One region of the Exiguobacterium alkaliphilum genome, then DNA from elsewhere that is predicted to be linked to it. Evidence: a T-box and tRNA genes for the amino acid it is inferred to sense, from the RefSeq annotation. Region 1 holds a T-box; the other holds one or more tRNA genes.
What was found. The T-box of region 1 lies ahead of KB235_RS12220 (valine--tRNA ligase). A T-box ahead of a tRNA ligase gene usually reads a tRNA of that ligase, here a tRNA-Val.
Positions count from the first base shown of each region.

Region 2: it encodes a tRNA-Val, which carries the amino acid that the T-box ahead of KB235_RS12220 (valine--tRNA ligase) is inferred to sense. The anticodon was not compared.

Region 1 covers NZ_CP073101.1:2,365,937-2,372,627, forward strand. Annotated here, with positions in the region: gene KB235_RS12220 (valine--tRNA ligase) at 1-1,340, opposite strand, end outside; T-box leader at 1,397-1,620, opposite strand; gene hemL (glutamate-1-semialdehyde 2,1-aminomutase) at 1,668-2,972, opposite strand; gene hemB (porphobilinogen synthase) at 2,969-3,949, opposite strand; gene KB235_RS12235 (uroporphyrinogen-III synthase) at 3,946-4,632, opposite strand; gene hemC (hydroxymethylbilane synthase) at 4,604-5,521, opposite strand; gene hemA (glutamyl-tRNA reductase) at 5,578-6,691, opposite strand, start outside.
Region 2 covers NZ_CP073101.1:2,708,002-2,714,692, reverse strand. Annotated here, with positions in the region: gene KB235_RS14065 (YitT family protein) at 1-644, opposite strand, end outside; gene KB235_RS14060 (YkvA family protein) at 731-1,138, opposite strand; gene KB235_RS14055 (aminopeptidase) at 1,253-2,491, shown strand; gene KB235_RS14050 (hypothetical protein) at 2,597-2,902, shown strand; gene KB235_RS14045 (alpha/beta hydrolase) at 2,932-3,702, opposite strand; gene KB235_RS14040 (TetR/AcrR family transcriptional regulator) at 3,830-4,408, shown strand; gene KB235_RS14035 (DMT family transporter) at 4,399-4,749, shown strand; gene KB235_RS14030 (DMT family transporter) at 4,746-5,060, shown strand; gene KB235_RS14025 (GNAT family N-acetyltransferase) at 5,128-5,685, shown strand; tRNA gene KB235_RS14020 (tRNA-Val) at 5,772-5,844, shown strand; gene KB235_RS14015 (DUF554 domain-containing protein) at 6,003-6,691, shown strand, end outside.

The DNA.
Region 1 (6,691 bases):
TGCGTCCAGTTCTCGCTGTCCGCTGGTGCGTCTTTCCCTACATATACCTCGCCCGTCTCGTTATGGTACCAGGCCGGGATGCGGTGGCCCCACCAGAGCTGACGGCTGATACACCAATCGCGGATGTTCTCCATCCAGCGGAGGTACGTGCCCTCGAACCGCTCTGGGACGAAATTGACTTTCGTATCGTCATGTCCTTGCGCTTCGAGCGCCGCTTTCGCGAGCGGCTCCATGTCGACGAACCACTGTTTCGAAAGATACGGCTCGATGACCGCGCCCGAACGTTCCGAGTGACCGACCGAGTGCGTGTGCGGCTCGATCTTGACGAGCGTGCCGTCCGCTTCTAAATCTTTCACGAGTTGCTTGCGGCATTCGAAGCGGTCGAGCCCTTCGTACTTGCCTGCGTTCTCGTTCATCTTGCCGCCTTCGTCCATGACGAGGACGCGCGGGAGTTCGTGACGGTTCCCAATCTCGAAGTCGTTCGGGTCGTGTGCCGGTGTGATCTTCACGCAGCCTGTACCGAACTCCATGTCGACGTAGTCGTCCGCGACGATTGGAATCTCACGGTTCATGACCGGGAGCATGATCGTCTTGCCGACGAGGTGCGCGTAACGCTCATCTTTCGGGTTGACGGCAACGGCCGTATCGCCGAGCATCGTCTCCGGACGCGTCGTCGCAATCTCGATGTGGCCCGAACCGTCCGCGAGCGGGTACTTCATGTGATAGAACGCGCCTTCCACTTCTTGATAAATGACTTCGATATCCGAGACGGCCGTCTTCTGAGCCGGGTCCCAGTTGACGATATACTCGCCACGGTAAATCAAGCCTTTCTCATACAAGCGGACGAATACTTCCTGAACCGCTTTTGAGAGCCCTTCGTCGAGCGTGAAGCGCTCACGCGAGTAGTCGAGGCCGAGGCCAAGTTTTGACCACTGGGCACGGATCGTGTCCGCGTACTCGTCTTTCCACTCCCACGTCTTCTCGAGGAACTTCTCGCGTCCGAGGTCGTAACGCATGATGCCGTCCTCACGGAGCTTTTGTTCGACTTTCGCTTGTGTCGCGATTCCAGCATGGTCCATCCCTGGGAGCCAGAGGACGTCATAGCCTTGCATGCGCTTCAAGCGCGTCAATAAGTCTTGGAGCGTCGTGTCCCACGCGTGTCCGAGGTGAAGTTTCCCCGTCACGTTCGGTGGCGGGATGACGATCGTGTACGGCTGTTTCGAGTCGTCCTCGTCTGCTTTGAATACGTCGTTCTCTAACCAGTAGTCGTACCATTTCGCTTCCGTCGCACTCGGGTCGTACTTCGTCGGCATGGTGATTTCGTTTGTCTCGTTGGCCATATATAATGCCCCCTCTATAAAATGTAAACACAAAAACGGCTTCTCTCGTCCTATACGCTAAGGACGAAAGAAGCCGAATCTTCCGCGGTACCACCTTAGTTCGCCAAACACGTTGGCGCCCTCAAAATCGAATAACGGTCGATGGACCGGACCTCTCTACTCGCGTTCAAAAGGTCAGCTCCGAGGCGACTTCCGCACCATCCTTCGCGGCCTTGCACCAAGCGGCCGCGTCTCTGGGAAAGGATGGTTGTTGCGTACTATTCCTCATCATAGCTTTTGTTCGTATCTGTTAAACAATTGTAGCGACAGAAGCGGGTTCCGTCAAGATTAGAGTGAAAACTCTTCTTGTAGCTCTTTGAACGTCGCTTCGACCGCTGCGAGCGTCTGCTCGATGTCCTCGTCCGTATGCACGGTCGAGAGGAACAATCCTTCGAACTGTGACGGTGGCAAGAACACGCCGCGCGCCGCCATCTTCTGATAATACGAGCGGAACATCTCGAGATTGGCCGATTTCGCCTTCTCGAAGTTCGTCACTTTCTCGTTCGTGAAGAAGAAGCCGAACATCGACCCGGCACGGTTCGTGTCGTGCGGGATGTTGTACTTCTCGCCCGCTTTCGTGAACCCTTCGGCGAGACGATCCGCTTTGCGTTCGAACTCGGCGTAGTGCTCAGGCTTCAGTTGCGACAGCGTCGTGTAGCCGGCGATCATCGCGAGCGGGTTTCCTGAGAGCGTGCCCGCCTGGTAAATCGGTCCTTGCGGCGCGATTTGTTCCATGATCTCGCGTTTCCCGCCGTATGCACCGACCGGAAGGCCGCCGCCGATGACTTTCCCGAGACACGTCAAGTCCGGCGTCACACCGAAGTAGCCTTGGGCACAGTTGTAGCCGACACGGAAGCCGGTCATGACCTCGTCAAAGATGAGGAGCGCGCCGTTTTGTTCCGTGATCTCACGAAGTCCTTCGAGGAATCCTGGCTGAGGCGGGACGAAGCCCATGTTGCCGGCAGCCGGCTCGACGATGACACCTGCGAGGTCATCGCCGTACTTCTCAAACGCGACGCGGACCGCTTCTAAGTCGTTATACGGCACCGTGAGCGTATGGCTCGCGAGTTCTTTCGGCACGCCCGGTGAGTCCGGGAGACCGAGCGTCGCGACACCGGATCCGGCTTTAATGAGGAGCGAGTCGCCGTGGCCGTGGTAGCAACCTTCGAACTTTAAGATTTTCGTCTTGCCCGTGTAACCGCGTGCGAGGCGGAGCGCCGCCATCGTCGCTTCCGTACCCGAGTTGACCATACGCACCATCTCGATTGACGGGACGCGGTCGATGACGAGTTCCGCCATCTTCGTCTCGAGCTCAGTCGGTGTCCCGAACGTCCAGCCCTTCTCTGCCTGCTCTTGAATCGCTTTCGTCACGACCGGGTCGCGGTGACCTAAGATGAGCGGCCCCCAAGAGAGGACGTAATCGATATATTCGTTGCCGTCGATGTCGTACACACGTGAGCCTTCACCGCGTTCAGCGAAGATTGGTGTCATCCCGACTGATTTATAGGCACGGACCGGGCTGTTTACCCCGCCCGGCATGAGCGGACGTGCTTGTTCGAACGCCGCTTCTGAGCGTGTTTGTTTGTAGGTCATGCGTAGTCTCCTTCCAAATAGCGACAGACGTCTTTTGCGAAATACGTGACGATGAGGTCCGCGCCGGCCCGTTTAAAGCTGACCATCGTCTCCATGACGATGCGTTGCTCATCGACCCAGTCGTTCAAGGCCGCCGCTTTGACCATGGCGTACTCTCCGCTCACGTTGTATGCCACGATCGGCATATCGAGCGAGTCGCGCATGTCACGGATGATGTCCATGAACGCGAGCGCCGGTTTGACGATCATGAAGTCGGCGCCTTGCTCGACGTCCGATTGTGATTCACGGAACGCCTCGCGACGGTTCGCCGGGTCCATCTGATAGCCTTTCCGGTCACCTTCACCTGGTGCCGACTGCGCCGCGTCACGGAACGGTCCATAATACGCCGATGCGTACTTGACGCCGTAACTCATGATCGGGATATGACTGAACCCGTTTTGGTCGAGCCCTTCCCGAATCGACGCGACGAAGCCGTCCATCATCGAGCTCGGCGCGATGATGTCTGCACCCGCTTGCGCTTGCGTGATCGCCGTCTGCACGTGAAGCGGCAGTGACGCGTCGTTATCGACGTCCCCGTTCTTCACGATGCCGCAGTGGCCCGTTGACGTATATTCACAGAGACACGTGTCGGCGATGACCGTGAGTTCTGGCGCCCACGCTTTCACTTGACGGATCGCTTCTTGGACGATGCCGTGGTCGTGATACGCTTCCGAACCTTCCGGGTCTTTATGCTCCGGTACGCCGAACAAGAGCACCGACTGAATACCGAGGTCGACGATCTCCTTGATTTCGTCCTCGAGCCGGTCGAGCGAGAAGTTGAAGACGCCGGGCATCGAACTGACCTCACGCTTAATATTTGTCCCTTCGATGATGAAGAGCGGGTAAATCAAATCTTCTTTCCGAACATGGTTTTCACGTACGAGTGCACGCATCGACTTCGATGAACGAAGGCGACGGTGACGGTCGAACTGGTTCATGAAAAATCCTCCCCTACACACTGTATTAATGCATCCATAGTATAACACTCAGGCACGCGGACCGGTAACGTCGACACTTCCCGGACGGCGCGCTCGGTCACTTCACCGATGGCGTACCACGTCCCGTCGAAACGGTCGAGGTACGGTGTGATCGCCCGAACGGCGGACGGGCTGAGGACGAGAAGTGCGTTGACGCGTTCGAGCGCCTCGACTTCCGCCTCGGTCAAGTCACGACCGACCGTCTCATAGACGACCCAGTCGACGACATGGTGAAGTTGTTTCATATGATCCGTGTTCGCCAAATCGCCCCGGGCGAACACGACGGTCTCGTCCGGTTTGACGACGTGGGCCAACTCGTGGAACAGCGCCTCGCCCGTATACGTCTCCGGCATGAGCGAGACGGTGAAGCCAACTCGTTCGAGCGCTTGTTTCGTCTTCTCGCCGACGGCGGCGACGCGGACGTCGCGCGGGACGTCCGTCAGCGCCGGTACGGCTGTCTGGCTCGTGACGACGAGCCAATCGAATGAACGGGTCGGTAGTGGCGCATCGGTCAATCTCGTCTCGATGAGCGGGACGTGATGAACGGAAAGACCGCTCGCCTCGAGCGTGGCCCGTTGCGAAGCGGTCAATCGTTTTGTCCCTGTGTACCAGACGTCACACATCGACCGAGGCGAGAATCTCACGTCCGCCACGTCCGAGGAGTTCGTTCGCCACGTCTTGACCGAGTGCGATTTCATCCTTCGACGTCTTCGTCACGCGGAGCACTTCTTTGCCGTCGACCGAGGCGATGAGCCCGGTAAGCGTCACATCGTCCCCGTCGACCGTCGCGTAACCACCGACCGGCACGTGGCAGCTCCCTTCGATCGCCTTTAAGAACGTCCGCTCGGCCTTCGCCGCTTTCGCCGTCACGTCATCGTGTAACAGTTGTAAGATCGCCGTCACTTCAGCGTCGTCTTTCCGGCTCTCGATGGCGAGCACACCTTGGCCGACGGCCGGGACCATCATGTCCGGGTCGAGCGCTTCGAAGTCGACACGGTCCGTCCACCCCATGCGCTCAAGCCCGGCTTTGGCGAGCAAGATGGCGTTGAAATTTTCCGCCTCGAGTTTTTTCAGTCGTGTGTCGATGTTGCCGCGAATCCATTGAATCTCGAAGTCCGGGCGCGCCGCGAGCATTTGCGCGCCGCGACGGAGCGAGCTCGTCCCGATAATCGCACCTTCCGGGAGCGTCTCGAGCGTATGGCCGTTCTCACAGATGAGGACGTCACGCGCGTCGACGCGCTTTGGCATACAGCTGATGTAGAGCGCTTCCGGAAGTTCGGCCGGGACGTCTTTCATGCTGTGGACCGCAAAATCGATGTCACCGTCGAGCATCTGTTGTTGAATCTCTTTGACGAACAACCCTTTACCGCCGACTTTGGATAACTGGACGTCGACGATTTGGTCACCTTTCGTCACGATTTCTTTAATCTCGAACTCGTTTTGTGCGCCAGCTTTCTTCAATTGCTCGATGACCCATTTCGTCTGTGTCATCGCGAGTTGGGAACGGCGTGAGCCGACAATGATTTTACGCATGATTGGTCTCCTTCATAGAAAAAGGCGACGAGATTCGCCGCCTGTTTGATTTTGTATTAGCGCATCAAAGCGCGTAGTGGTGCTTTAGCTGACATCGCTTCGGCTTCTTCCGTTTCCGGTTCGGCGTCAGGGATGTCGACATCGAGACCGAACGTCTCGACGAACTGGTTGATGCGTGTGTTCGCATCCGGCTGAGCGGCTGCGTCTTTAATATAGTCAATCGGTTCGCGAAGCATCTGGTTAATGATTGACTTCATATGCTTGCCAATGACCTTTTTGTCACGGTCCGACAAATGGTCGAGCTTACGCTCGAGGCTCTCCATCGTCTCCTCTTGAATCGTGAGCGCGCGGCCGCGCAACTCGTTCATGATCGGCACGACGCCGAGCGTGACGAGCCATGCCTGGAACTCGTGAATCGCCGCGTCAATCTTCACTTCGATCTTCTCGGCTTCGACGAGGCGGGCCGCCAAGTTCTTGTTGACGATGCCGTTCAAGTCGTCGACATCGAACAAGTGGACACCTGGAAGCGCACGTACCGCTGGATCGATATCTCGCGGTACGGCAATGTCAATCAACAAGAGCGGACGCTCACGGCGAAGCAGTTGTGCTGCCGCCACGTCATCATATTCGATGACGGCTTGTTTCGCGCCCGTCGAGCTGATTAAAATGTCCGCATCGAGCAGACCGCAGGCAATCTCACGAATCGAATGGGCCCGGCCTTTGAACTTGTCCGCGACCGCTTTCGCCTTGCTCTCGGTCCGGTTGAAGACGGCGATTTGTTTCGCCCCAGCCTCGAATAAGTTGAGCGTCGTCAACTCGCCCGTCTCACCGGCACCGACGACGACGACTTGCTTGTCGTCGAGTGACGTATACATCTCTTGTGCGAGTGCGACCGCTGCCGAGCTTACCGATACCGACATTTCCCCAATTTGCGTCTCGGTATGAGCCCGTTTGGCGAGCGTGACGGCTTCTTTGAACAGTTTGTTAAATACTGTCCCTGTCGTGCCGTTCTCTTGCGCACGGAAGAAGCTCGACTTCACTTGCCCTAAAATCTGTGTTTCCCCAATGATCATCGAATCGAGCCCAGACGTGACGCGGAACAAGTGGCGAATCGCCTCTTCACCTTCACGAATCGACAAGTATGGCGTGAACTGGTCCATCTCAAGGTCG
Region 2 (6,691 bases), 340 kb from region 1:
ATTTCATCAGACTTCTTACAGATGATAAAGCACTGTTTTTGGGCCGAGAAGAAACGGTGAATCGTCAATAGCGTCCGCGACCGTACGAAACTGAGCACGAGCGCATACATGACGGCCTTGATGTCGAACGTAATGAAGACGAGCACGTACACGATGATGTCTTGCGTCAAAAAGATTTTAGGGAGCGAGAGATTCCGATTCGTCGTATAGATGACTTTTCCGAGAATGTCGAGTCCACCTGTCGAGGCGCCTGCGAATAAGAGTAGCGCCAACCCAAGGCCAGAAACGATACCACTAAAGACGGAAGCGACGAGTGGGTCATCGAGCGGGGTCGGCGGAATGAGCACCGGCAGCGCATCAATTAAAATCGAGGACAACACGACGACGATTCCCGTCATGAAAATAAATCGCTTTCCTAGAAACTTGATTCCGACGATGAAGAGCGGGATATTCAACAACAGTTGTGTTAGCCCGATCGGCGTGCCGAATAGTTCGTTGACAATGAGTGTGATTCCGACGATTCCCCCCGAGCCGATTTCGTTTGGCTTCAGGAGCAAACCGACGAAGATGGATTGTAGAATCGTCCCGGCGATAATGAACAGGACCGTTTCGACGGCGATTCGTTTTCTTGATTTTGCATACATAGAAGTTGGCTAGGCGCCATACGCCCCCTTTGATAAAGTTCTCAAGCAAGCGTACTTCGACCGACGCTGAATTTCAAGAGTCTGATTTACATCTCGTGATGAAAGCGGTCGATATCGCTAGCGAGTTGTTCATGGACGAAGTCAATCACTTGGGCATCGTCGAACAAACCGAGCGGTGCGTCGTCCGGGATGGCGTCGAACGGCGAGACGAAATAGAGAACGGCCGCGACGAGTGCGTCTTCTTTTTCCGGTTGCATATCGAACTGATCGTTATAGATTGCCCGCAATATATTGAGCAACTGTTTCATCTGGAAATATAGCGTCAGTTCTTCTTCACGCTCGATGTTCGAAATGTCATAGGAAGCGACGTCGACGGTCACTTTGGCGAGGGCGAGTTCACCTTGGACGAGCAAATCTCCGCGCTGTTCGTTGGCTGTGTACGCCGTCTTCGCTGTGTCTAGAAAGTGTGCATACGTTGTTTTCCAATCTGGCATATGAATTCCTCCTTCTTTCTACATCTACTAATATGCCCGTTTTTGCGATTTGGTTGCAACTTTTCCGAAAATTTAAGAAAATAAGAGAGAACGAAAAAAGGAGGAACTGTACATATGTCTACTTATACAATCCCGACCGAAGCGGAGTTTGCCCGTTATGCGGAACTCGCCGTAAAAAAAGGTGTCAATATCCAACCGGGCCAACAGCTTGAAATCCGTGCCGATATCAGCCAAGCACCACTCGTCCGTCAAGTCGTCAAAGCAGCATACGCTGCTGGAGCCAAACAAGTTTTCGTTAACTGGAGCGACGAGGAGTCGACGAAGATTCGTTACTTCAACGCGCCACAAGACTCATTTAAAGAATTCCCAGAATGGTTGAAAGCTCGTTTTGAGCAACTTGCAGAAGAGAAGACAGCGTTCTTGTCGATTGTCAGTGATGATCCCGATGCGTTAAACGGTGTCGACTCGTCTCGAATCGCGGATTCGAACCGTGCCGCCGGCGTCGCACTCGCGAAGTGGCGGAAGTACGTCATGAGCGATAACGTCAGCTGGTCGATTATTGCCGGCGCTTCTGACGCGTGGGCGAAAAAAGTGTTCCCAGACCGTGAGGATGCGGTCGCAGCACTTTGGCGTGCCATCTTCGCGGCGACACGCATGGACGAAACAGACGTCGTCGCTGCGTGGGACGAACACGATCAAGCGCTCCGGACCCGTGCGAAGCTATTGACGGAAAAGAAATACGCGAAACTGCATTATAAGGCGCCGGGTACGGAATTGACGATCGGCCTTCCGAAGAAGCACGTCTTCCTTGGCGGCGGCGGACCGAATACGGACGGCGTCGACTTCATCGCCAACATGCCGACCGAAGAAGTGTTCACGCTTGCCGATAAAGACGCGGTCGAAGGACACGTGTCGAGCACGAAACCGCTCAGCTATAGCGGAAACTTGATTGACGAGTTCACGCTTTGGTTCGAAGGTGGGAAAGTCGTGAGAGCGGAAGCGAAACAGGGACAGGCTGCACTCGATGAGTTACTCAACCTCGACGAAGGGGCGCGCCGAATCGGTGAAGTCGCGCTCGTTCCAGACGATTCGCCAATCTCGAACTCAGGCCTCCTCTTCTACAACACGTTGTTCGATGAGAACGCCTCATGCCACTTGGCGCTCGGACGTGCCTACTCGACGTGCCTTGAAGGCGGACCGTCGATGTCAGCGGAAGAACTCGCCGAGAACGGGGCGAACGATTCGATGACACACGTCGACTTCATGATCGGGTCGGCCGAGATGGATATCGACGGGGAGCGCGAAGACGGCTCACGTGAAGCCATCATGCGTGCCGGCAACTGGGTCATCTAAGAAAGGGAGAGACGAATCCGATGCGGGTTCGTCTCTTTTGGTGTGAAGGGAAAAGGCATAGGGGCTCGAATGATTCAGGAACGAATGTGTAAAGGGGAAATGAGCGTGAAAAAAGGATTGCTCTCGATCGGCGTGACTTGTCTCGTCTTGCTTGCATTGCACGCGACGCCGCAAGCGGCCCTCCGGACGTATGTCTGTCTGATGGGTCATCCCATTGCGGCACTCACATCGCCGATTACAGAGTATGATGCCCGTAACGAACTAGAGCAAAAAGATTTCGAAGAGCGGAACGGGAAAATTTATACACTGACAAATCCGCCAGTCGAGCGCGCGACACAAGGTCGGCTCGAGAGCTATTTCGTCCGGAAAGTCGGGCCGTTCTATTTGGCTGAACATCACGGGGGTGGATAAAAGGGAGACAGCAGAAGCTGCCTCCCTTTTTAGTCATGGTCGTACAAATAGGCGAGCGCGTTCGGTAAGCGCCGGCGCCACGCCGACTCGTGATGGATGCCCTCTGGTTCGACTTCATAACGGAACATGATCCCGGTTCTCGCGATCGTTTCGACCAATTTAGCGTTCGTATACAAATAGTCTTCGGGCGTGAACGGGCCGCTCGTCTCGTCCGTCCCGAGATCCATGTAAAGCCGTGCCGACAGATTCGCTTGTTTCAGTTCACGGATGAGCGGGTCCAGGTTCGACCAGGCCGCCGTCGATAACGAACCGACACGGCGAATCGAAGGATACGTCGCCATCATATAGAGTGAAATGACGCCGCCCATCGAGCTGCCCATCACGCCGACATCGTCCACGTCTGTCGCATAGCGCGCATCAATCCATGGTTTCAACTCGTTCATGAGCCAGTCGGTATAGCGTCGCCCCTTTCCGCCGAGCGTCGGCCTCGTCTTCGCGAGCTCCGGTCCGATGCGCCGAACCAGCATCTCGTCTTCAAAAAAAGAGTAGTCGTCATAACGGTCGAGCCAATCCGGCGGGCTGGCGATGGCGACGACCATGAGCGGCAATCGGGACGTCTCGATGAATCGATCGATGCCCCAGCTCGCTCTCGTATCATGGTGGAAGACGTTTTGTCCGTCATGCATATAGAGGACGGGCAACAGGACGTCGTTCGACACGAAATCAGGACGAAAGACGGATACAAGTCGTTTTTGACCGGTTCGGTCGCTCGGCAAGTTAAAGCTGAACTGTTCAATCATATACACGCTTCCTTTCCACTTATCTAAATTGATTGTGACGTTGTTTAGACGGAAGTTCAATCCTCGCACTTGACTACCTACCGTTCGTTAGGTAGAGTGGAGGGAGCAGTTAGGAGGCCGAATAGACATGAATACGAAACAACGAATTGAGCAAGCGGCGACGCGCCGTTTTGCGTTAGAGGGATACGAGGGGCTCTCGCTCGCCGCACTCGCCGAGGACGTGGGAATTAAAAAAGCGTCACTCTATGCCCATATTGACGGAAAAGAGCAATTGTTCAAGCAAGTCGTCGAAGCGATGGCAGCACGGTACGATGACGTTTGGAAAGCAGCACGGGACGAATCTTACGACGCCCCGCCGCTCGAACGGATCGAGACGATTGTGCAAGCGCTGATCCGTTTCTTTGGGGAAGAAGAGACATGGATGTTGACGAAGCGGATGCTACTCGTCCCACCACCAGAACTGAGACCGTTTATCGAGTCAACGCTCGGAGACGTGGAGACTGAACTGCAGGCGTTTGAGAAAGAACAGTTCCGTCTGGCGATGGAGCAGGGTGCGTTGCCCGAGCAGTCGCTTGACGATGTGTATGACGCTTACTATTGCTTTTTGGATGGCGCGCTCATCTCGCTCTTTACGTTCGAGACGAACCGTTCCGAGCGTCAACGCGCTGCCTTCAAAATCTTTAAGAAAGGAATTGGATGGACATGAAACGTGATCAACTTGCATGGATGTGGCTCGTCCTCGCCGGTCTGCTCGAAATCGTGTGGGCGACTACGATGAAACTATCGAACGGGTTCACTGTGCTCGGCCCGACCTTGGTTACAATCGTCTTGCTAATCGTCAGCTTCGGTTTATTGGCGTTGTCGTTCCGCGTCTTGCCGGCCGGGACGGGCTATGCCGTCTTTACCGGGATCGGCGCTGTCGGGACGGTCATCGTCGGGAATATTTTGTTTGACGAGGTGCTCACCGGCATGAAGCTCGTCTTTATCGGCACACTGTTAATCGGTGTGATCGGGTTGAAACAAGTGACAGGAGGAGAGACAGCATGAGTTGGGCATTTTTAATTGGGGCGGGACTGGCCGAGATGATTGCCGTCTTTTTCATGGGGAAGTCAAAAGGCTATCAAATTTTGAAATGGTCAATCTTGTCGATCGTGACGTTCGCGCTCAGTTTTTATTTGTTATCCCGCTCGCTCGAGACGTTGCCGCTTGGACTTGCCTACTCGATTTGGGTCGGGATTGGGGCGGCCGGAGGCGTCATTCTCGGCATGCTTTACTTGAATGAATCGACCGACCGCTGGCGTATCTTCTTTTTGACGCTCATCATCGGGAGTGTCGTCGGATTGAAAGTCATCGCTTAACTAGGATTCAACCTGCCTCATAACGGGAATTAATGAGTAAAGACTGTGAATGAAAGGGGCGGGAACGATGAAGCATGTCGAGTTACACTCTGAGCGCTTACGGCTTGAACCATATACGATTGCCGATTTTTATTTCGTCAAATCGCTGCTACAAGACCCGCGGGTGATGCGGTTCATCAGCCCGGACGGAAAACCGTTCACGGATGAGCAGACGATTGAATGGTTCGAGCGACAGCTTTCGCGCTACAAGACAGGACGACAGACCGGGTTACTCAAATTGATGACGTTCGAGAGCGACGAACCGATTGGCCATGCCGGGACGTTGTTACACGAGCTTGACGGCAAAATCGAACTTGAGGTCGGCTATTGGCTCGCACCGAAGCATTGGCATATGGGTTACGGTCGCGAGGCGGCGGCTCGGCTCATGCAATATGCGTTCGAGGAAGGGGAGAAAGACATTATCTCGCTCATCCATCCGGACAATGTGCCATCACAACGTGTAGCGAAAGCGAACGGACTTCATTGGGATCGAGATACGGAATACGAGGGAATGCTCGTATCGGTATATGCTGGTGATTTAGAACGGCTTTGCCGTCACATTCAACGTCAGGAAATGTCGCGTTAAAAAAATAAAAAAAACTTTTAAAAAACGGTTGCCAAGGCATTAGTTTCTTGATATATTAATAGTGTCCTTAAGAGAGGACACGACCTGATTCTGTAGCTCAGCTGGGAGAGCGCTACCTTGACAGGGTAGAGGTCGCTGGTTCGAGCCCAGTCAGAATCACTTGGGTGCCAAACCCGATGCGAAACCCACCGGAACATGGGTTTCCGCGAAGCCACTTCTTGCGAGAAGTGGCTCTTTTTTTGTTCTTTTTTCAATTGACATCCAATGGAACGGATTGGTATATTGCTTTCAATACATATAGAAACGGGGGATACGAGATGGTGTTGTTAGGGACCATCGTCAACGCGGCGCTCATCGTCGTCGGGACGTTGCTCGGCCTTTTGTTCCATCGAATCCCCGAGCGGATGAAAGAGACGGTCACGGCGGCAATCGGGCTTGCGGTCGTCGTGCTCGGTGTGCAGATGGGTCTAAAAAGCGAGAATTTCTTGATTGTGATCGGTAGTCTTGTCGCCGGGGCGGCGCTAGGGGAATGGTGGAAACTCGACGAGAAATTGAATGAGGTCGGCTACCAATTGGAACGGCGCATCGGTGGAAAGAGTAAGTCGAGCATTGCCGAAGGTTTTATCACGGCGACGCTCATTTTTGTCATTGGGGCGATGGCTGTCATCGGGGCGCTCGACAGCGGCTTACGTGGCGACCACGACGTGTTGTATACGAAAGGGTTGATTGACGGGTTTACCGCGCTCGTCCTCGCTTCCTCGCTCGGGATCGGGGTCATGTTTTCGGCCGTCCCGGTCTTGCTGTATCAAGGTGCGATCGCCTTGTTGGCGATTCAAATTATGAAAGTTGTGCCCGAATCGCTCATGGATAGCTTTATTCTTGAGATGACGGCCACTGGAGGAGTCATGATTGTGGCCATCGGCTTGAACTTGGCGGGTATCACGCGCATCCGGGTCGCCAACCTCCTACCGGGTATATTGGTCGTGGCACTCATCGTTTCCATCTT